Regions from separate parts of the Uliginosibacterium sp. 31-12 genome, predicted to be linked through region 1. Evidence: predicted binding sites of a transcription regulator. Region 1 holds the regulator's gene; each other region holds the start of a gene.
The links. The regulator sigma-54, encoded in region 1, starts transcription at its own class of promoters, with help from an activator protein. The targets are predictions, from matches to a motif close to TGGCACGCTTNCTGCTNA.

Region 1 (7,259 bases):
TCAGGATCACCAGCATCACCAGCCCGATCGTGAGCAGCATGGTGAGGCTCACGTCGTGAATGGATTCGCGGATCGAGGTCGAACGATCATTGAGGATGCTGATATCCACCGAGGCCGGCAGTTGCGCTTGCAGCTTGGGGATGGCGGCGCGTACCGCATCCACCACGGCCACGGTGTTGGCGCTCGGTTGGCGTAGGACCTGCAGGTTGATGCCGCGCTTGCCATTGACCCAGCTGGCGCTCTTGATGTTCTCCACGCTGTCGACCACTTCAGCCACATCGGCGAGGCGTACCGGCTGGCCGTTCTTCACGGCAACGATCATGCGGCCGAAGTCGGTGGCGTTCATGAGCTGGTCGTTGGCGGTGATCACCAGCGTCTGGCGCGCACCTTCGAGTGAGCCCATCGGCGTGTTGGAGTTGGCGGCGGCCAGAGCGGTGGATAGCTCACCGATGGAGAGGTCGCGTGCGGCGAGCTTAGCCGGATCGACCGTCACGCGCACGGCATAGCGCTTTTGGCCGTTGATGCTGACCTGGGCCACCCCGTCCAGCGTGGCAAGGGTCGGCGAGATCAGGTTGTCTGCGTAGTCATTGAGCTGGTCCAGCGATAGCGAGGGTGAGTCCAGGGTGATGAAGAGGATGGGATCGTCCGCCGGATTGACCTTGCGGTAGCTTGGCGGCGTGGTCATGTCCTTGGGCAGCAGGCGGTTGGCGCGCATGATCGCTGCCTGAACATCCACCGAGGCGGCATCGATATCGCGCGAGGGGATGAATTCCAGCGTCAGGTTGGTGCTCCCCAGGGTGCTGGAGGAGGTCATCATCTTGAGGCCGGAGATCGTCGAAAACTGGCGCTCCAGTACCGTGGCCACTGAGTTGGCCATGGTTTCCGGATTGGCTCCGGGCAGGCTGGCGCTGACCTGGATGATCGGCTGGTTGAAGGAGGGCAGGGCTGCGATCGGCAGCTTGAACCAGGCGGCGATACCGCCAATCATCACGGCTAGCCACAGCAGGGTCGTGGCGACCGGACGATGGATGCTCTGCTCGGTGAACTTCATTGCGCAGCCGCCTTGAGTGCCTGACGCTCGCGCCAGCGGGCAAGGATCTCGCGCTTCTGCTCGTCGCTGGCGGTAGCCCAGCGGTCCGGGTCGCGTGGCGTGAACCCGGGGGGTATTTCAACGCCTCCGGCCGTATTGGCGGCAGCTGTGGGCTGGGCTGCGGCCTTGTCGTCCGAGGCTTTCTCGGCGCGCTTGCCTTTGCCTTCCTTGTCCCCCTTCGTTTCCGTGATCTTCACACCGGGGCGCAGGTTTTGGGTGCCTTCCAAGACAACCTTCACGCCCGCCGGAATGCCGGACACGACGGCGCGCTGATCCGCGATGCGCTGCAGTTCAATGTTTTTCGGCTGCACGGTCTGATCGTCCTGCACCACGTACACGAAGCGCCCGTTGGGACCGTTCACCACCGCTTGCGCCGGCAGCACAACGGCATTGTCGAGCTTGCCGGCTTCGAGTTTTACCGACAAGTATTGGCCCGGCCATACCAGTCGATTCTTGTTCTCCAAGCGCCCCTTGATCAGCAAGGTGCCGGAAGCGCGATCTACCGAACTGTCAACGAAGCTCACTTCGCCCTTCAGCACGGCCTGCGCATTGGTGCGCGCGCTGAGCTTGACCGGGCCCTTACGCAGCGCGACGAGCAAGGGGCCCATGTCACGTTCGCTGATCGAGAAGCTCACCCCGATCGGATCCATGCGAGTCAGGCGCACCAGTGCAGTGGCGGTGGAGTTGGAAGTCACGAGGCTGCCGGGGCGTACATTGATCACGCCGGCACGACCATTAAAAGGGGCCACGATGCGGGTATAGGTACGACCGACCCGAGCCTGCTCCAGACTGGCGCGTGCCTGACCCAGATTGGCAAGGGCGGTATCGGTTTTGTTGCGTGCCGTGTCCAGTGCCGAGGGTGAGATGAACTGTTTTTCAGACATTTCCTGAGCGCGCTTCAGATCACGCTCGGCAATTGCCGCCTGTGCTTCGGCACTGGCCACGCCGGCCTCGGCCTTGCCGACGTTGGCATCGTCGTCGCGTGAGTCCATCGAGAACATCAACTGGCCGCGGCGTACCTCCTGGCCTTCCGTGAAATGAATGGCGGTGATCATGCCGTTTTTCTGCGGACGCAGATCCACTTCGTCCAGCGGTACGACGCTGCCTTGCGTCTCGATCACGATCGGCACGTCCTCCACCCGGCTGATGGTGGTTGATACGCTTTGCGGCCTGCCCTGAGCAGATGCGGCGGGCGCAGATACCCCGCTGACGGGAGCCGAGCTTTCTGCCGCTGGCGCAGCCTCCTTGTTCTGACAGGCACTGAGCAGGCAACACGCGGTGAGCAGGGCAAGCGACTTACGAAGCATGGTGGGGTTCCGGGGCTGGGGGCGGTGTATTCATGAGCTGCGGACGCGAATCATCACCTAAGCGGTTAGGGGCGCCAAGTGCCTTAACTTGTTCTCACAAAGCAAGTTTTCGAGCTGTGACTTGTGTCGCAGAAATGATGGTGTATATTTGTACAGTAGTTGGCGCAGTCGGCTCCCGGGCGGAGTCGAGTTGGCATGCGGGGCGGACTTCGGTTTCGTACAGCAAGCTCTGTGCCATAATCCTTCAGACCACTCAGTGAGGACTTTCATGGACGACAACAAGGCCAAGGCACTTGCCGCCGCACTCTCCCAGATCGAGAAGCAGTTCGGCAAGGGTTCCATCATGCGCATGGGTGACGGCAAACTGGAAGAAAACATCCAGGCCGTTTCCACGGGCTCTCTCGGGCTGGACATTGCGCTGGGCATCGGCGGCCTGCCGCGTGGCCGGGTGGTGGAAATCTATGGTCCGGAATCTTCCGGCAAGACCACGCTGACCCTGCAGGTCATTGCCGAAATGCAGAAAATTGGCGGTACGGCCGCCTTCATCGATGCAGAGCATGCCCTGGATGTGCAATACGCAGCAAAGCTTGGCGTCAAGGTCGAGGATCTGCTGATTTCGCAGCCCGACACCGGTGAGCAAGCCCTTGAAATTGCCGACATGCTGGTGCGTTCTGGCGGTATCGATATCGTGGTTATCGACTCGGTCGCCGCGCTTACGCCGAAGGCCGAAATCGAAGGTGAAATGGGCGATCAGTTGCCCGGTCTGCAGGCGCGCCTGATGAGTCAGGCTCTGCGCAAGCTGACGGCCAACATCAAGCGCACCAATACGCTGGTCATCTTCATCAATCAGATCCGCATGAAAATCGGTGTGATGTTCGGCAACCCGGAAACCACCACCGGTGGTAACGCACTCAAGTTCTACGCCTCGGTCCGTCTGGATATTCGCCGCACCGGCACGATCAAGCGTGGCGACGAAGTCGTCGGCTCCGAAACCAAGGTCAAGGTCGTCAAGAACAAGGTAGCGCCTCCCTTCAAGGAAGCCCACTTCGACATTCTTTATAGCGAAGGCATTTCGCGTGAAGGCGAAGTGATCGACATGGGCGTCGATCACAAAATCGTCGACAAGAGCGGTGCCTGGTACGCCTACAACGGCGAGAAGGTCGGCCAGGGCAAGGACAATGCACGTGAATTCCTGCGTGCCAATCCGGCGCTGGCACTCGAGATCGAAAACAAGGTGCGTGCCAGTGTGGGGGTTGCCGTGATGCCTACTGTGGCTGAAGCGGAGTAAGCTGTTTGAAGAAGCCCGCCGCTTCGCTCAGCTCGACAGCCTTGCGTCTGCTCGCCACGCGCGAACATTCGAGGCTGGAGCTGCGGCGCAAGCTGGCGGCAAGAGCCGGCGCCGACGATGATGTCGAAGCCGTGCTGGATCGCATGGCAGAGACAGGTCTGCAGTCTGACGAGCGCTTTGCCGAGAGTTTCGTGAGATCGCGCGCCAGCCGCTTTGGTGCCGCGCGCATCCGTCGTGAGCTGGATGACCGGGGAGTGGATCGCGAGACGGCAGCTGGCGCCATGGGCGAGGCTTTGCAGGAAGATGAACTGATGCGCGCGCGCAGCGTGTGGCAGAAAAAATTCGGGGTGTTGCCGCAGGATCACAGGGAGTGGGCGCGTCAGGCGCGCTTCCTGCAGACCAGAGGGTTTGCGGTCGACATCATCAGGAAACTCTTGAAAGAAACACTGGATGAGTCTGCTCAGGGTTAGCAATCTGCAGAAACGCTACAAGGCACGCACCGTGGTGCACGACGTGTCCTTCGAGGTTGGCAGTGGCGAAGTGGTGGGCTTGCTGGGGCCGAACGGCGCAGGCAAGACCACCTGTTTCTACATGATCGTCGGCCTCGTACGTGCCGATGGCGGCAAGATCCATCTCGATGGAACCGAGCTCACCCATTGGCCGATCCACAAACGGGCGCACCAAGGGCTCTCCTATCTGCCGCAGGAAAACTCGGTGTTCCGCAAACTTACGGTCTCCGAGAACATCATGGCGGTGCTGGAGTTGCAAAAGCTCTCCAGCGCAGACATGGCAAAACGTCTGGATGAGCTGCTGGATGAACTCAACATCGGCCATTTGCGCGAAGCGACCGCTATGTCCTTGTCCGGCGGTGAGCGCCGCCGCGTCGAAATCGCGCGTGCGCTGGCCACCCGTCCGCGTCTGATCCTGCTGGATGAGCCTTTTGCCGGCGTTGATCCGATTGCAGTGATTGATATCCAGAAAATCATCAGTTACCTCAAGGCGCGCGGTATTGGCGTGCTGATTACCGACCATAATGTGCGCGAAACCCTCGGTATTTGCGATCACGCCTACATCATCAATGCGGGTGAGGTGCTGGCTGGCGGCAAACCGGCAGAAATCGTGCAGAATGAACAGGTACGGCAGATTTACCTTGGCGAACACTTCCGCCTCTAGGCTTGGCCGCTCCGCACCTCCCCGTCTGTAAAGAATGAAACCCTCGCTTCAGCTCCGCCTTTCCCAGCAACTTGCGCTCACCCCGCAGTTGCAGCAATCCATCAAGCTGCTTCAGCTGTCCACGCTCGAACTCAATCAGGAGATCGAACGCATCCTGCTCGAAAACCCGATGCTGGAGCGTGAAGGCGGTGACGAAGAAAGTGATGGACCCGTCCCTGTCGAGGCGGGCGAAGCCAGTGTGGCGACGGCGGGTGAGGAATACCGCATCGAATCCTCTGCTTCATCCTCCGGCGATGAGGATTTCGAGTCGCCGAGCGTGACGGACATGCCGGACAACATCGGAGAGGCTTACGACAGCGTTTCGGATGATGATATCGGCGAAGCTGCCGAATGGCGCACGGAAGGCGCCTCGCGGAATGGCGGTGGGGACGACGATGATTCCGACTTTCAGGAATTCCAGGCCGCCGCTACTTCCTTGCGGGATCACCTGCTGGGGCAGGTCGCCCTGATGCCGCTGGTTGATCGTGATCGTGCGCTGGTGCAGCTGATCATCGAAGCGCTGGACGACGACGGTTTGTTGCTGCAGGACCTCGAGGAACTTCTGCCGCTGATTCCGGCCGAATGGGAAGTAGAACTCGATGAGTTGAACATTGCCTTGCATCAGGTCCAGAACCTTGACCCCGCCGGCATCGGCGCTCGCAACTTGCAGGAGTGCTTGCTCCTGCAGATTCGCGCTTTGCCGGAAAGTGCCACGCGCGATCACGCCATGCTGATCGCGGACGGCAATCTGGAATTGCTGGCTGCGCGCGATTTCGCGCGCCTCAAGCGGCGCCTGGGCTGCAATGATGATGCCTTGCGCGCAGCTCAGGAACTCATTTGTCATTTGAATCCGCGTCCGGGGGCTCAATTTGCACCGATGGAAACGCGCTACGTGATTCCGGACGTGGTGGTGCGCAAGCAACGTAGCGGCTGGACGGTGAGCCTCAATCCAGAGGCCATGCCGAGACTCAGGATCCATCGGGTCTACGCCGATATACTTCAACAGAACAGGGGCGTAAGTAGTTCCTTATCGGGACAGCTGCAGGAAGCCAAGTGGCTGATCAAGAATGTGCAGCAGCGATTTGACACCATCCTGCGTGTTTCGCAGGCCATCGTCGAACGTCAGCGCCAGTTCTTTGATCATGGTGAAGTGGCCATGCGTCCGCTGACCCTGAGGGAAATCGCCGAAGAGCTGGAGCTGCATGAGTCAACGGTGTCGCGGGTGACCACCCAGAAGTACATGGCCAGTCCCCGCGGTGTGTTCGAACTGAAATACTTTTTTGGCAGTCATGTTTCCACCGATACCGGTGGTGCATGTTCAGCAACGGCGATACGCGCGCTGATTCGCCAGCTGGTCGCGGCCGAAGACGGGAAAAAACCCCTGTCGGATGCCAGGATTGCCGAATTGTTGGGCCAGCAGGGTATCGTGGTGGCACGCCGGACGATTGCGAAATACCGGGAGTCGCTGAATATTCCGCCGGTCAGTCAGCGCAAGTCGATCTAACAGGAGAGGAGTAGTTTTATGAATCTCAACATCACCGGCCATCATCTGGAAGTCACTCCCGCTTTGCGCGAATATGTGGTTTCCAAGCTCGATCGGGTGATTCGCCATTTCGATCATGTTACGGCGACCCATGTGACCCTCTCGGTACAGAAACTTAAGCAGAAAGCAGAGGTGACTGTTCACGTGCGCGGCAAGGATATCCACGTGGAAAGTGAAGACGACGACCTGTATGCCGCCATTGATGCGCTGGCAGACAAGCTGGATCGTCAGGTTCTCAAGCACAAGGAAAAGATCAGCGATCACAACCGTGAATCGATGAAACGGCAAGGCGCTGAGAGCGCCAGCTGAAGCGCTGGACGCAGCCGGTCTGGACAGGCAGAATTGTCCGGCCGGCGATGGTTGAGGCTTTCTGCCTCAACCGCTCTGAAACCCAGAAAGCGGCGAGCTCCGGTCCGGAGACTCGCCGCTGTGCTGTAAAGACTCATGAACCTGATTTCGCAGATCCTTGACCCCGTGCGCATCCGTGTCGATGTAGCGGCCTCCGCGCGTGACGGCCTGTTCGCCGCCATTGGCGAGCTGTGCGAGCGCGACAGTGGCCTCGCGGCCCGCAAGCTGGTGGATGCACTGAACCAGCGCGAAAAGCTTGGTTCGACAGGGCTTGGGATGGGAATTGCGATTCCGCATCAGCGCATCAAAGGTCTCAAAGAGCCGCTGGGCGCTTTCCTGCGCACAGCTAGCCCGATCCCTTTTGATGCGCCGGATGGGTTGCCGGTCAGTCTGTTCTTCGTGATGCTGGCGCCGGAGCAGGCCAATGAGACCCACCTGCGTCTGCTCGCCGAACTCGCCCAGATGTTCAGT
Region 2 (7,259 bases), on a different contig from region 1:
GGTGTGTAATTACGCGGATAAAGCAGATTCAAGTGCAGCCAGCTTGCTGGCGTAGGGGGCACGCAGGCGCAGATTGGAAGCGCCATCCGGGCTTTGCAGAACAACAGCCTTGTTGTGGGTAAAGCGCATGAAGCCGTGGATGCCGTGGTAGGCACCGATACCTGAAGCACCAACGCCACCAAACGGCAGAGTTTCGATAGACACGTGGCTCATGATGTCGTTGATTACCAGTGCGCCGGAGGTTGTGCGGGACGCAAAATATGCCTGCCCCTCTTGCGTATCGCCGAAGTAGTAGGCCGCCAAGGGGCGCGGATGGGCATTGATATACGCAACGGCTTCCTCAGCACTGGCGCAGACCATGACGGGCAAGAGCGGCCCGAAGATTTCTTCTTGCATGATCTTCATGTCATCCGTTACGTCGAACACCAGATGCGGAGCAATCTTGCGGGAGACCGGGTCGTGAGCAGCTTCGTCAGACGGCGCCAAGCTGACAATGCGCGCCCCTTTCTGGGCCGCGTCTTCAAGCAGACCGAGCAGACGCTCGTAGTGTTTCTGCGTGATGATGGAGGTGTAGTCAGGGTTGGTCTGGAGTGAGGGGTAAGCCTCTGCCATGAAGGCCCGTGCGGCTTGCTCCAGTCCCGCCTGCTGTCCTGGCGGAACGATCATGTAATCTGGGGCAAGACAGATCTGCCCCGCGTTGAAAGTCTTTACCGTCAGTGTGCGGGCCGTCGCGAGCCCGATGTCAGCGTCTGCACTCACGACCACAGGTGACTTCCCGCCCAGCTCAAGCGTGACCGGTACAAGGTTTTCCGCCGCGGCGCGCATCACATGCCGGCCGACTGTGGTACTGCCGGTGAAGATCAGGTGATCGAAGGGCAGACCGCTAAAGGCGGCGCCTACGCCGGCGTCGCCAAGCACCACGCCCAACTCCATCGGATCGAAATAGCGTGCGATCAATTCGGCGAGCAATTCAGAGGTGTGCGGTGTCAGCTCGGACGGCTTCAGGAGTGCGGCGTTGCCCGCAGCCAGAACGCCCGAAAGAGGGCCGAAGGCGAGATTGATCGGAAAATTCCAGGGGCTGATGATGCCTACAACGCCCAGCGGCTGGCGCTCGATCCGTGCTGTCATGCCCGGCGCGGGAGCGGGAAGTGTTTCCGCCTGCATCCATTCCTGCACATGCTGGGCTGCGTAGTGGAGCATCCCCTGCGTTGTCGCGATATCCGCCGCCAGTGACTGGTAAATGCTGCGGTGGCCGAAGTCTGCACTCATCGCGTGAGCCAACTCATTGCGATGCTCGCGCAACAGGCGCGCCGCGCGGAGAAGGCGGTCCCGGCGTAGTGCGCCATCGGCCGGCCCTGTTGCAATGTGCCGCTGTTGCATGGCTTTGAGAATGGAGCGAAGGTCTTCTGTCTGTGGGTGGGAGTGCATGTTGTTCTCTTTTCGTGGCGCCGCCGGATCCGGCGTGCTGTGAGTGGGTTCAGATGATTTCGAGTGCGACTTCGACGTTGCCACGTACTGCGTTCGAATAAGGGCAGACTTCATGGGCGTCTGCCACGAGGGCTTCAGCGGCGTGGCGTTCGATGCCAGGAAGCTGGATGCTCAAGGTGATCGCCAGGCCAAAACGACGCTCGTCCTTGGGGCCGACACCGACTTTTGCGGTAACCGTGGCGTTCTCCGGGATGCGCGGGTGTTCGCCGCTGCGAGCCACATTCTTCATGGCGCTGAGGAAACAGGCTGCGTAGCCGGCGGCGAATAGTTCCTCGGGGTTGTTGCCGAAGCCGTTGCCGCCCAACTCTTTAGGCATGCCGAGCCAGACATTCAGCGAGCCATTTGCGGTGCGAGCACGGCCGTCCCGCCCCCCTGTTGCTGTGGCTTCTGTTTGATAAAGAATCTTTGTAGGCATGTTGTTCTCCTGTTGTGAGGGCTGAAGCGGTAACGCTGCATGGCCTGTGCATCTTAGGTTAGGCAGCTGATCGCCCGCCAACTAGGCTAGTTTGGGTCTGCCATAAATAATGTTATGGTTGGCAGATGTCGCTTATCCGTTTGCGGACCTTCGTCGAGGTCTATCGCCAGCGCTCCATCAGTGGAGCTGCCCGCAACCTCAATCTGACCCAGCCAGCCGTCTCACAGCACATTGCCGGGCTGGAGGTGGCGATCGGACGCCCTTTGTTTGAACGGCAGGTGCGAGGGGTAACGCCGACTACGGCTGCGGATGAATTGGCCGCGGATATAGGAGACAAGCTCGATGCCGTCGAGGCCGCCATGTCTTCGGCCCGTGCGCGCTCGATGGAGCTGGCGGGTGCTTTGCAGATCATCGGCCATGCGGACTTTCTGGCCGAAGTGGTTTCACCCCATTTACTTCCTTTGCTGGAAGTGGGGATCCGTGTGCGCATGCAGACGGGGAGCAGTGACTTCGTCAATCAGATGGTGATCGAGGGACACTGCGACCTCGGTATTACAGCCTTTCCTACCAGTGACAAACGCCTGCATTGCGAGTTGATCCGCAGTGAGCGTGTGCTTGCGGTGGCTGCGCCCAGCGTTGCAGACCGGATGACTCAAGCCGCTTCACTGGAGAAAGCGCTCGCTCAAGAACCCTTGTTGGCATACAACCTTGAGATCCCGTTGATTGATTCCTGGGCAGCGAAAAACAAGCTGAATCTGGGGCCGCTTGTACCCGCGTTGATCGGTCAGGACTTACGCGCACTGCGGAGCTTGTTGTGCCGTGGCTTTGGCTGGACCGTGCTGCCCGAGTATTTGTGTCTGGATCATCTTCAGCGTGGTGAGCTAAAAGAAGTACCCGCATCAACGGGGGCGGGCGCACTCAACTATTACCTGGTCTGGACCCCGAGCGCACTCAGGCAAGCACGCGTTGCGCACGCCCGGCAAGCCTTGCTCTGGCATCTGAAGGCTTGATTTGAACGAGCTGCGCGTGATCTCGCAAGACGCACAGCTTTTGGGCCGTCACTGAACCCCGTTTTGGCAACAGGATTGAGATGATCTTTCCGCAGCGCCAGCATATGCACAGATGCCAGCGCTGCGGCGAAGGACATTAAGCCGGAGCTTTGTGCTGCCTCCCGACCCTTGACCGGCGCTCAGGCCTGTTTATTACGCACGATATTGAAAGGCCCGCTGGCCTGGCTGCCGGGCATCAGCTCGATGAAGTTGATGTTCACATGGCGTGGCAGGCTGGTGCTCCAGTAAACCGTTTCGGCAATGTCCTCTGCCGTCAAGAAATCCGTATTGGCATAAACACCATCGGCCTTGGCCTGATCTCCGTGAAAGCGCACGGTCGAGAATTCGGTTCCGCCACACAAACCGGGTGCGATGTCGGTGGCCCGCACGCCAGTGCCAGCCAGATCGGCGCGCAGATTCAGGCTGAACTGGCGCACGAAGGCCTTGGTGCCGCCATACACATTGCCGCCCGGATAGGGGTAGTGGCCGGCCACAGAACCGAGATTGACGATGTGGCCGTTGCCTCGTTCCACCATGCCCGGCAGCAGGGCGTGGGTAACATAGATCAGCCCCTTCACATTGGTATCAATCATGCGCTCCCAGTCATCCAGCGAAGCCTGATAGGCGGGGCTGACACCGAGCGCCAGACCGGCGTTGTTGATCAGGACGTCGACCTGCGCAAAATCAGCCGGCAGCGCCGCGATCACATCGAGTACCGCCTGCTTGTCGCAGACATCCAGCACGGCGGTATGCAGCGGCAGGCCGAAGCACTCATCCTTCAAGGCTTGCAAGCGCTCGGCGCGGCGGCCGACGGCAATTACCTTGTGGCCTTCGCGCAGATAGCGGCGGGTAATCGCGGCACCAAAACCAGCGGTGGCACCGGTTACAAAAACGATCATCGAAATACTCCTGTAGTTAAATAGGGGGGAGGGCGTTAGTAGGTGCTTGTGCAGCGTCTAGACCGGAATCACAAGGGCGAGCGTCATTTTGGCCTTTGCAAGGAACGAAGGACACCCGTTCTTGACGCCCAACGTAGATCAAGCCTGGCCGCTGACATCTGTTATAGCCTTGGCTTATGGGGGCGGCACGGCAAGTGTCTTTGCTGGCTATAGCTTATTGGGGAGAACATCTTGATCGTCATTCTTGGGGCCATGGATGCCGAGATCGCCGAATTTCTGTCGGTGATGGAAGCACGCGAGACTTCGGTCTGGCAAGGCATTGAAGAACATCGTGGGCTGATCGATGGGCATCGCGTGCTGGTTAGTAAGACCGGGGTCGGTAAGGCTATGGCCGCCATGCGTACTCAACACTTCATCGACAAGGCTGCGCCATGCGCGCTGCTATTCACGGGGTTGGCGGGGAGCCTGAAGCTGGATATCCGGATCGGCGACACCGTGATTGGCCGAGACCTTGTTCAGCACGACCTGGAAAGCGTCGTGCTGGGACTGCCTCGCGGGCAGATTCCGTTTTCGGATATCCGCTTCCTGACGCCCGACCCGAACTTATTGGCGCTGGGGCAAACCTATCGTCCGGCCGAAGGCCAAGTTCATACGGGGCGTATCTGTACGGGCGATCAGTTCATCACTCACCGCGAAATGAAGAGCCACGCTTATCTGCACAGCGAACTGGCCGGTGATGCAGTAGAGATGGAAGGTGCGGCCGTGGCGCTGGTGTGCTCGCTTAACCAGGTTCCGTATCTGGTGGTGCGCACAATCTCTGACATGGCTGACGAAGATGCCGTCTCGAATTTTGAAGAGATCCTGCCGCGCGCCAGCCAGAACAGCTTGGCTTTCGTACGCCATGTGCTGACAGGAATAGATCCTGCGCCCTGACAACCAGATCTTCGCTGCTGGTGGTTTGACGCAACCGTTGTAGAACCACCTAAAATGCGCATAATTTTTATTATGTCAATATGGCGCAAACTCAAAACGGCCCTGGGCAAGGTACTGCGCACACTTAAACAAGCGTTCCGCCTTCCGGGGCTGTGCCAGATATAGGCAGTACAACCTCACCGCCTCAACATCGAAGCCTGCCGCGTGCAGGCTTCTTTTTTGCCTGTGGTTGGTCTTCCCCGTCCGTTGATGCACTGGCGAGCCTTACTCTTCCGGACCGAAGCAGATCGCGTGATCGATGCAATCGGCGCAATTAGGCGATTTGCAGATTGGAACACCGGCCCGCCCGCAAAGCTGGCGGTAGAAGAATTTCTTCCACTTCATGTCGCCGACGTTCAGTGTAGCCAGGGTCGGGAAACGCTGACGCAGGACGGCACTGAGTTCGCGGCGTGACGGCAGGCCCATGTCCTGCCACAAATGATTGTCACGCTGGGCCGCTGTGGCAATTGTGGCAGCAAGCCAGATCCCCATCTGGTCCAGCGGCGCGGCGTGATCTAGGAGAAGTTCGAACAGCTCTTCGAATTCATCAAAGCGATCCGCTGCCGCGCCGTTCTCTAAATCCTGCTCAGGTGCACACAGTGCACGTAAGCCCTCGAAAGATGTTGGGCCAAGGCCGCGAATCAGCGGTTGAGCTCCAATGCGCTGAGACTCAGCCAAGCCACAGCGAATGACAAGCAGATCCAGTGCGTCGAGCGGTTCCAGTAAGGCAAGTTCGGGCGCAATCAGCTCAGGTGCATTCATGGTTCGGTCCTCCGCATTTTTCGTCGCAAGGAACAGGCCAGTTTGAAGCCGCCTGGAGATGCGCTGGCGTGGATGCACCGGACCCTCACCGGATGCTCGCAAACATAGGCATTTCGCGGTTTTCATCGACCTTCTTTTAGCGCTGCATGCCAGCGATCCCGACGCCGAAGACGCCAAGATGGACACGACAAAGTGCACATTGCTCACAGCTCGGCCAGGTGGATAGCGCAACGGATTGCTATGAGATCCTCTCTATGTGCATGAAACCAAATAGAAAACCAATTCGGCACGGTAATTGCTGAGCTCGTTCCGAGAGGAGCGTTACGCCATGCAAACCGCTTTTACGATCAATGACACCACTCTGCGCGACGGCGAACAGACCGCCGGAGTCGCCTTTACCGTCGAGGAAAAGTGCAGCATCGCAGCTGCCTTGGCCGCTGCCGGGGTGGCAGAGCTCGAGATCGGTATTCCGGCCATGGGCGCTTCAGAGATCGCAGCCATCAATGCCATCGCCATGCTGGGCCTATCTGCCCGCACGATGGTGTGGGGGCGCATGGTGGCGGCCGATGTAGAGGCAGCCAAGCGCTGCCATGCAGACATTGCGCACCTCTCGATTCCGGTTTCGGATATTCACATCGACGCCAAGCTGCGCCGCGACCGGGAATGGGTGCTGGCGCAGATCCAGCCCGTGGTGACCTTGGCCCTTGAGGCTGGCATGGAGGTCAGCGTCGGAATGGAGGACGCATCCCGGGCCGATCCGGCATTCCTGTGCCGTGTCGCTGAGGTGGCACAAGCGGCCGGCGCACGCCGTATCCGCTTTGCGGACACTCTGGGCATTCTGGATCCCTTTGCCACTTTCGAAGTGATCAGCCGTCTGCGCCCAGCCGTGGATATCGAAATCGAGATCCATGCCCATGATGATCTGGGCCTCGCTACTGCCAATACCCTAGCCGCTTTTCGCGCCGGCGCCACTCATGCCAACACCACGGTGAATGGCCTGGGGGAGCGTGCCGGCAATGCGCCGCTGGAAGAGGTGGTGATGGCCATGCGCCATACCCACGGCGCCGATCTCGGCGTGGATACGCATGCCCTGCTGGATATCTCACGCCTGGTGGCGCGGGCTTCACAGCGTCCCGTCGCAGCAAACAAGAGCATCGTCGGCGAAGCGGTGTTTACGCATGAATCCGGCATACATGTGGATGGCTTGCTGAAGGATCAGCGCAACTATCAAGGCTTCGACCCGGATGAGCTGGGGCGCGTGCATCAGCTCGTATTGGGCAAACATTCCGGCTCGCATGCCGTGCAGATGGCTTGCGGGCGCCTGGGGCTGAGCCCCACACCGCGGCAGATGGCACAGATCATCGAGCGCATCCGTGATTTCGCCATGGCAACCAAGCGCGAGCCCGGTTCGGATGAGCTCACCCGCTTCTATCTTGAAACGGCACTGCCCGTTGGAGAAGCAGGATGAAGGCTGAAGCCGAACTCCTTCGCCAGCTTGCTTCCCCTGCCCAGGCGCCGGGCCTCCTGGCGATGCTGCGAGAAGATGTGGCCTGTGTGTTCCAGCGCGATCCGGCTGCGCGCAGCACGCTTGAATTGCTGACCATCTATCCCGGCATCCAAGCCCTCGTATTGCATCGTTTTGCACATGTGTTGTGGCGCCGGGGCTGGCGTTAC
Region 3 (7,259 bases), on a different contig from region 1:
AAGCAAGCCATCATTTTTGATGGAGAAACCGCCAGCGATGCCATCAGCGGTGAAAAACTGGCCAAGGTGCCGGATGAACTCGAAGACGTGGTCAGCAATAACCGCGTCACCAATGCACTGGACGGTGCTTTCGCCGCCCTCGCGCTATCCTCAGCCGACCAGAGCGAACGCCTGGAAGCCGTGAAGAAACTGCAGGACTCGGCCAACCCGGCGATCCTGCCCCTGCTGGACAAGGCGCTGGCCACCGAGTCTGACCCGCAGATCGCCAAATTGCTGCGCCTTACCCAGGCTGCCGCCCAGCTGCAACATCCGGACAAGGCCATCCGGCTCGCGGCCATCCAGACCCTCGGTGGCAGCGGTGAGCCGAACGCCAAGGTATTGCTCGGCGCCCTGCTCGAGAAAGAGGGAAGCAGCTATCGTGAAGCCGACGAAGCCCTGCGCGTGGCGGCCCAGCAGGCCATCAACTCGATCAACTCCCACCTCAAGCTGGGTGAAGCCGCAGGCGGCCTGTTCACTGGCCTGTCACTGGGCAGCATCCTGCTGCTCGCCGCGCTGGGCCTCGCGATCACTTACGGCCTGATGGGGGTGATCAACATGGCCCACGGCGAGCTGATCATGATCGGCGCCTACGCCGCCTACGCCGTGCAGAACCTGATCCGCGCCCACGCGCCGGGGCTCTTTGAGTTCTACCCGCTGATCGCCATCCCGGTCTCCTTCTGCGCCTCCGCTCTGGTGGGCGTGGCGATGGAACGTCTGGTAATCCGCCACCTGTATGGCCGTCCGCTGGAGACGCTACTCGCCACCTGGGGCATCAGCCTGATGCTGATCCAGGCTGTGCGCAGCCTCTTCGGCGCGCAGAACGTGATGGTCGAAAACCCGGCCTGGCTCTCCGGCGGTGTGCAGGTCATGAGCAACCTGATCCTGCCTTACAACCGTCTCGCCATCATCGCCTTCGCCGTGCTGGTCGTGATCGGCATGGGCCTGATCCTGAGCCGCACCCGCCTCGGCCTGTTTGTGCGCGCCGTGACCCAGAACCGCCAGATGGCGAGCTGCGTCGGCGTGGCCACCCCGCGTGTCGACACGCTGGCCTTCGGCCTGGGCTCGGGCATCGCCGGCCTCGCCGGTTGTGCGCTGGCGCAGGTCGGCAACGTGGGGCCGGATCTGGGCCAGGGCTACATCATTGATTCCTTCATGGTCGTGGTGCTGGGCGGCGTCGGCCAGCTTGCCGGCACCGTGTATGCCGCACTGGGCCTCGGTGTGCTGAACAAACTGCTGGAAGGCTTCGCCGGCGCAGTGCTCGCCAAGATCGCGGTCCTCGTTTTCATCATCATCTTCATCCAGAAGCGGCCACAGGGGCTGTTCGCGGTGAAGGGCCGGTTTGTCGACAATTGAGCGTGGAGCCACAAGTAATGAACAAGACCCTCACCGCCCGCCTCTTCGGCCCCAAAGCCTGGGCTGCACTGGCCGCCTTTGCCGCCGTCACGCTGATTCTGGTCCCCATCCTCAACCTCGTCGTGCCGGAAACAAGTGCCCTGCACCTCTCCACCTACTGGGTGACGCTGATCGGCAAGATCATGTGCTACGCCATCGTGGCACTGGCCATGGATCTGGTCTGGGGCTACACCGGCATCCTCTCGCTGGGCCACGGCATCTTCTTCGCCCTCGGCGGCTATGGCATGGGCATGTACCTGATGCGCGCCATCGGCCGCGAAGGCAACTACCAGAGCGACCTGCCGGACTTCATGGTCTTCCTGAACTGGAAAGAACTGCCCTGGTACTGGCAAGGCACCGAACACTTCCTGTGGGCCATGCTGCTGGTCGTGCTGGTGCCGGGCCTCTTGGCCTTCATCTTCGGTTACTTTGCCTTCCGCTCGCGGATCAAGGGGGTGTATTTCTCGATCATCACCCAGGCCATGACTTACGCCGCGATGCTGCTCTTCTTCCGCAACGAAACGGGCTTTGGCGGCAACAACGGCTTCACCGATTTCAAGCGCATCCTCGGCTTTCACATCGCAGCACCGGAAACCCGTGTCGTGCTATTCGGGCTGACCGCCGCAGCCTTGATCGGCTTCCTGTTGCTGGGCCGCTTCATCGTCACCAGCAAGCTCGGCCGGGTGCTCGCCGCGATCCGCGATGCCGAGTCGCGCGTCATGTTCTCCGGCTACAACCCCTTGCCCTACAAGCTCTTCATCTGGACGCTCTCGGCCGTAATCTGCGCGATTGCCGGTGCGCTGTATGTGCCGCAGGTGGGCATCATCAATCCCGGTGAAATGAGCCCGGCCAACTCCATCGAGATCGCCATCTGGACGGCCGTAGGCGGGCGCGGCACCCTGATCGGCCCGCTGATCGGCGCCGGCCTCATCAACGGCGTGAAGAGCTGGTTCACCGTGGCCTTCCCCGAAGTGTGGCTCTACTTCCTCGGCCTGATCTTCATCCTCGTCACCCTGTGGCTGCCACGCGGCGTGGTCGGCCAAGTCCAGAGCTATTTCAGCAAGCAGGAGAAGCGCGCATGAACGCCGCCGCGACAACAGAAAAGAAACCCGGCCTGCCGATCTCCGGCGCCGAGAGCGCCTTCGACCGCGCAGTAGGCCTTGAGCGCCCGGTTGATTCGAGCCAGCTCGATACCACGCACGGCGTGATCCTCTACCTCGAAGGCATCACCGTGTCCTTCGATGGTTTCAAGGCCATCAACAACCTGAATCTCGCCATCGACAAGGGTGAGCTGCGCTCCATCATCGGCCCCAACGGTGCCGGCAAGACCACCATGATGGATGTGATCACCGGCAAGACGCGCCCTAGCGCCGGCACCGCCTACTTCGGCCAGACCATCGATCTGACCAAGCTGAACGAAGCACAGATCGCCCACGCCGGCATCGGCCGCAAGTTCCAGAAGCCCACCGTATTCGAAGAGCTGAGCGTGTTCGAGAACCTCGAACTCGCCATGAAGACCGACAAGGGCATCTGGTCCAGCCTGTTCTTCAAGCTCAGCGGCGAGGCCCGCAGCAAGATCGAACAGAAGCTGGAGCTCATCCGCCTCAAGGATCAGGCCCATCGCCCGGCTGGTCTACTCTCACACGGCCAGAAGCAGTGGCTGGAAATCGGCATGCTGCTGATGCAGGAACCGCTCCTGCTGTTGCTAGACGAGCCTGCGGCGGGCATGACCGATGAAGAAACCGAGCGCAGCGGCGAGCTGTTCCTGGAGCTGGCCGGCGACTACACCCTGGTGGTGGTGGAGCACGACATGGATTTCATCAAGCAGATCTCCGCTCGCAACGGCAAGGTCACCTGCCTGCACGAAGGCAGCGTGCTGGCCGAAGGCTCGCTGGAGCAGGTGCAGAACGATGAACGCGTGATTGAGGTGTATCTCGGCCGCTAGCCGGGATATGTAGGGTGCGCATTGCGCACCGCATGGATGGTGCGCAATGCGCACCCTACGGAATGAATATGCTGACCATCGAAAACCTCAACCAGTACTACGGCGGCAGCCACACCCTGCGCGGCGTTTCGCTTTCGCTCAAGCAAGGCGAAGTCACCACTCTGCTGGGCCGCAATGGCGTGGGCAAAACCACCCTGCTCAAATGCCTGATGGGTCTGTTGCCCGTGGCCAAAGGCTCGGTATCTTTTGATGGCCGCGACATTACCCGGCTGGCTGCCTACAATCGCGCAGCGCTGGGCATGGCCTATGTACCGCAGGGACGCGAAATCTTCCCGCGCCTCACGGTAGAAGAGAACCTGCTGATGGGCCTCGCCAATGGCAAGGCCTCACGTGGCATTCCCGGCTACATCTACGAGATGTTTCCGGTCCTGAAAGACATGCTCAAACGCCGGGGCGGCGACCTCTCCGGCGGCCAGCAACAACAGCTTGCCATCGGCCGCGCACTCACCATGCGCCCTAAAGTTCTGATCCTCGATGAGCCCACCGAGGGCATCCAGCCCTCGATCATCAAGGATATCGGTGCCGCCATCCGCAAGCTGGCCGAAGGCGGTGAAATGGCCATCCTGCTGGTCGAACAGTATTACGACTTTGCGGAATCACTCGCGGACCAGTACGCCGTCATGGCGCGTGGCGAAATCGTCAAGGCCGGCCCTGGCAGCGAGATGCAAGCGGAGAATGTGAAGAGTCTGGTCGCCATCTAACTCAACGCCCGACTCTAGTGCATCATCACGCACCAAACGCGTGCTGATGCACTAAAAACAAGCTTCAAACCTGTCTGCGTAATGCCGGGAGCCGTTTCCCGGCATGGCACCGCTCTTGCTATGCACCGGGATAGGATTTTGAACCTGAACTCAAGTGAACGCCCCTGCTGATCCGACACACCCGCCCCCCTTCACCCAACCCCTAGGCTGGCAGGCTTCGCTCGCCTTGCGCGTGGAGAACCGGACGGGGCGCAGCGTGCTCGCCCGTAATCAGCATTACGGCCCGCTGCGCGTGCAGAAAGCGCTCTACCCGGAAGGCGATCCTGTCTGCCAGATCCTGATGCTGCACCCGCCGGCAGGTATCGCCGGCGGTGACCAGTTGCAGATCGAAGTCGAAGTCGCCGCCGATGCCCACGCCCAGCTCACCACGCCCGGTGCCGGCAAGTGGTACAAGGCACGTGGAGCGGATCAGGCGCTCGCGACGCAGGACATTACCCTGAACATAGCCGCTGGCGGCAAGCTGGAGTGGCTACCGCAAGAAGTTATCCTCTTCGACCAGGCGCAGGCGCGTGCCAGCACCCTCATCAGCCTCGCCGAAGGCGCCCGCGCCATCGGCTGGGACATCCTGTGCCTGGGCCGCCAGGCCAGCGGCGAAGACTTCAGGACCGGCTCATTCCGTCAGCGCCTGCGCCTGCAGCGCCCGGACGGCACACCGCTCTGGCAGGAAGCCATGCATCTGCAAGGCTCGGACTGCGCCATGCGCTCGCCTGTCGGACTCAATAACAACCGGGTTTTCGGCACGCTGTGGCTGGCTGGCATTACGCCGGATGCTACGCTCACCGAATCGCTGCGCACGCTCGCCATCAGCGCCGGAACATATGGGCTATCCGCCCTGCCACAAGTCACGATCGTTCGCGCCATGGCAGACTCTGCCGAAGCGATCCGCCAGTATTTTGAAGCAGTCTGGGCCATCGCCCGGCCGCATGTATTGCAACGCGAGGCAGTATCGCCCCGCATCTGGAAAACCTGATGCCATCCCGGAAACGCCTCGCGCCTGTCGACTTCGCCTTGCCGTGGCCCAGGCACTGCCTGCGGCTCGTCTTCGCGACCGGAACGTTTCCGAAATGGCATGAAATTTAGGAGAAACAATGGAACTCACCCCCCGCGAAAAAGACAAGCTGTTGATCTTCACCGCCGGCCTGCTTGCTGAACGTCGCAAGGCGCGTGGCTTGAAGCTCAACTATCCGGAGGCCGTAGCTTTCATCAGCGCAGCAATCATGGAAGGCGCCCGCGACGGACGCAGTGTTGCCGAGCTGATGAGCTATGGCACGACGCTGCTCGCCCGCGATGACGTGATGGACGGGATCGCCGAGATGATCCCCGAGATCCAGGTTGAAGCCACATTTCCTGACGGCACCAAGCTCGTCACCGTCCACCACCCGATCATCTGACGCACATGAATAAATCTACTGCGCACGCCAATCCCGAAGTTCCAGTGCTCAAGGTACTTACGTACGCCTCCGCGCCTCACTTCGGCCTTGTCGCGCTCGCTACGATTTCTTCACGCGCTTAATCCCTCAAGGAGTCCACCATGAAACGCGCTCTGATTGCCCTCGCCGCTCTGCTCCCCGCCTTCGCCTTTGCCCATGCCGGTGGCGATCATGTCCACGGCTCGGCACTGTTTGCCGGCCTCTCGCACCCCTTCACCGGCCTGGATCACATGGCTGCGATGATCATGGTCGGCGTATGGAGCATGCTGGCATTCCGCCACAACACACGTGCAGCCCTCATCACACCAGCGGCCTTTGCAGGCGTGCTGCTGATCGGCGGCCTCTTGGCCTTCGCAGGCGTACAGGTGTCCGGCGTCGAACCGATGATTGCCGCTTCCCTGCTGGTGCTGGGCCTGCTGGTCGGCCTGCAGGTGAAGCTGCCCGCCATCGTTGGCGCTGCGATAGCCGGCGCTTTCGCCCTCTTCCACGGCCTCGCCCACGGCGCCGAGCTTCCGGCTCAGCAAGCGCTGGCCGCGCTCTCCGGTATGGTCTTCAGCACTCTGGTGCTGCATGTCTTCGGCATGCTGCTGACCCGCTTCGCACTGGAACGCAGTGTGTGGTTGCCGCGTCTGTGTGGCGCAGCCGTCGCCCTGTTCGGCTTCACCCTGCTGGCGGCCTGAGGAGCACGTGATGATCCCCGGAGAACTGCTTGTCGAAGATGGCGAACACGAACTCAATGTCGGCCGCCGTACGCACTCGCTCAGCGTAGCGAACACCGGCGACCGACCCATCCAGGTCGGCTCGCATTACCACTTTGCCGAAACCAATGCGGCGCTCAGCTTTGATCGCGCCGCTGCACACGGCATGCGCCTGAACATCGCCAGCGGCACGGCCGTGCGTTTCGAGCCGGGCCAGAGCCGCACCGTGGAGCTGGTTGATTACGCGGGCGAACGCAAGGTGTATGGCTTCCGCGGCCTCGTGCAAGGAGCACTCTGAGATGGCAAAGATTTCCCGCCGCGCCTACGCGGAAATGTTCGGCCCCACCGTCGGTGATCGCCTGCGTCTAGCCGATACCGATCTGATCATCGAGGTCGAAAAAGACTTCACCATCCTCGGCGAGGAAGTGAAGTTCGGCGGCGGCAAGGTGATCCGCGACGGCATGGGCCAGAGCCAGCTGCCCGCCGCCGAGGTGGCCGACACCGTGATCACCAATGCACTGATCATCGACCACTGGGGCATCGTCAAGGCCGACATCGGCATCAAGAACGGCTACATCTGTGGCATCGGCAAGGCCGGCAATCCGGACGTGCAGCCGGGCGTAACCATCGCCATTGGCGCGGCCACTGAAGTGATCGCCGGCGAAGGCCAGATCATCACCGCCGGCGGCATCGATACCCACATCCACTTCATCTGCCCGCAACAGATCGACGAAGCGCTCATGAGCGGCGTGACCACCATGATCGGCGGCGGCACCGGCCCGGCCACCGGCACTTTTGCCACCACCTGCACGCCCGGCCCTTGGCACATCGCGCGCATGCTGCAGGCAGCCGACGCCTTCCCGATGAATCTGGGTTTTCTCGGCAAGGGCAACGTCAGCCTGCCGGGGCCACTGCGTGAGCAGGTCGAAGCCGG

Region 2: the regulator sigma-54 is predicted to act here: its motif matches at 5,870-5,887, upstream of nifV (homocitrate synthase).
Region 3: the regulator sigma-54 is predicted to act here: its motif matches at 4,242-4,259, upstream of Q3Y64_RS05585 (urease accessory protein UreD).

Annotation. Positions count from the first base shown of each region.
Region 1 covers NZ_JAUOOA010000006.1:34,010-41,268, reverse strand. Annotated here, with positions in the region: gene Q3Y64_RS12300 (efflux RND transporter permease subunit) at 1-1,051, opposite strand, end outside; gene Q3Y64_RS12295 (efflux RND transporter periplasmic adaptor subunit) at 1,048-2,397, opposite strand; gene recA (recombinase RecA) at 2,666-3,685, shown strand; gene recX (recombination regulator RecX) at 3,691-4,155, shown strand; gene lptB (LPS export ABC transporter ATP-binding protein) at 4,136-4,858, shown strand; gene Q3Y64_RS12275 (RNA polymerase factor sigma-54) at 4,893-6,401, shown strand; gene raiA (ribosome-associated translation inhibitor RaiA) at 6,420-6,749, shown strand; gene Q3Y64_RS12265 (PTS sugar transporter subunit IIA) at 6,885-7,259, shown strand, end outside.
Region 2 covers NZ_JAUOOA010000001.1:762,597-769,855, reverse strand. Annotated here, with positions in the region: gene Q3Y64_RS03660 (coniferyl aldehyde dehydrogenase) at 10-1,428, opposite strand; gene Q3Y64_RS03655 (organic hydroperoxide resistance protein) at 1,478-1,903, opposite strand; gene Q3Y64_RS03650 (LysR family transcriptional regulator) at 2,029-2,913, shown strand; gene Q3Y64_RS03645 (SDR family oxidoreductase) at 3,093-3,851, opposite strand; gene Q3Y64_RS03640 (5'-methylthioadenosine/adenosylhomocysteine nucleosidase) at 4,083-4,784, shown strand; gene Q3Y64_RS03635 (nitrogen fixation protein NifQ) at 5,049-5,585, opposite strand; gene nifV (homocitrate synthase) at 5,914-7,053, shown strand; gene cysE (serine O-acetyltransferase) at 7,050-7,259, shown strand, end outside.
Region 3 covers NZ_JAUOOA010000002.1:70,385-77,643, forward strand. Annotated here, with positions in the region: gene urtB (urea ABC transporter permease subunit UrtB) at 1-1,392, shown strand, start outside; gene urtC (urea ABC transporter permease subunit UrtC) at 1,410-2,513, shown strand; gene urtD (urea ABC transporter ATP-binding protein UrtD) at 2,510-3,376, shown strand; gene urtE (urea ABC transporter ATP-binding subunit UrtE) at 3,445-4,137, shown strand; gene Q3Y64_RS05585 (urease accessory protein UreD) at 4,292-5,167, shown strand; gene ureA (urease subunit gamma) at 5,286-5,588, shown strand; gene Q3Y64_RS05595 (HupE/UreJ family protein) at 5,729-6,307, shown strand; gene Q3Y64_RS05600 (urease subunit beta) at 6,318-6,623, shown strand; gene ureC (urease subunit alpha) at 6,625-7,259, shown strand, end outside.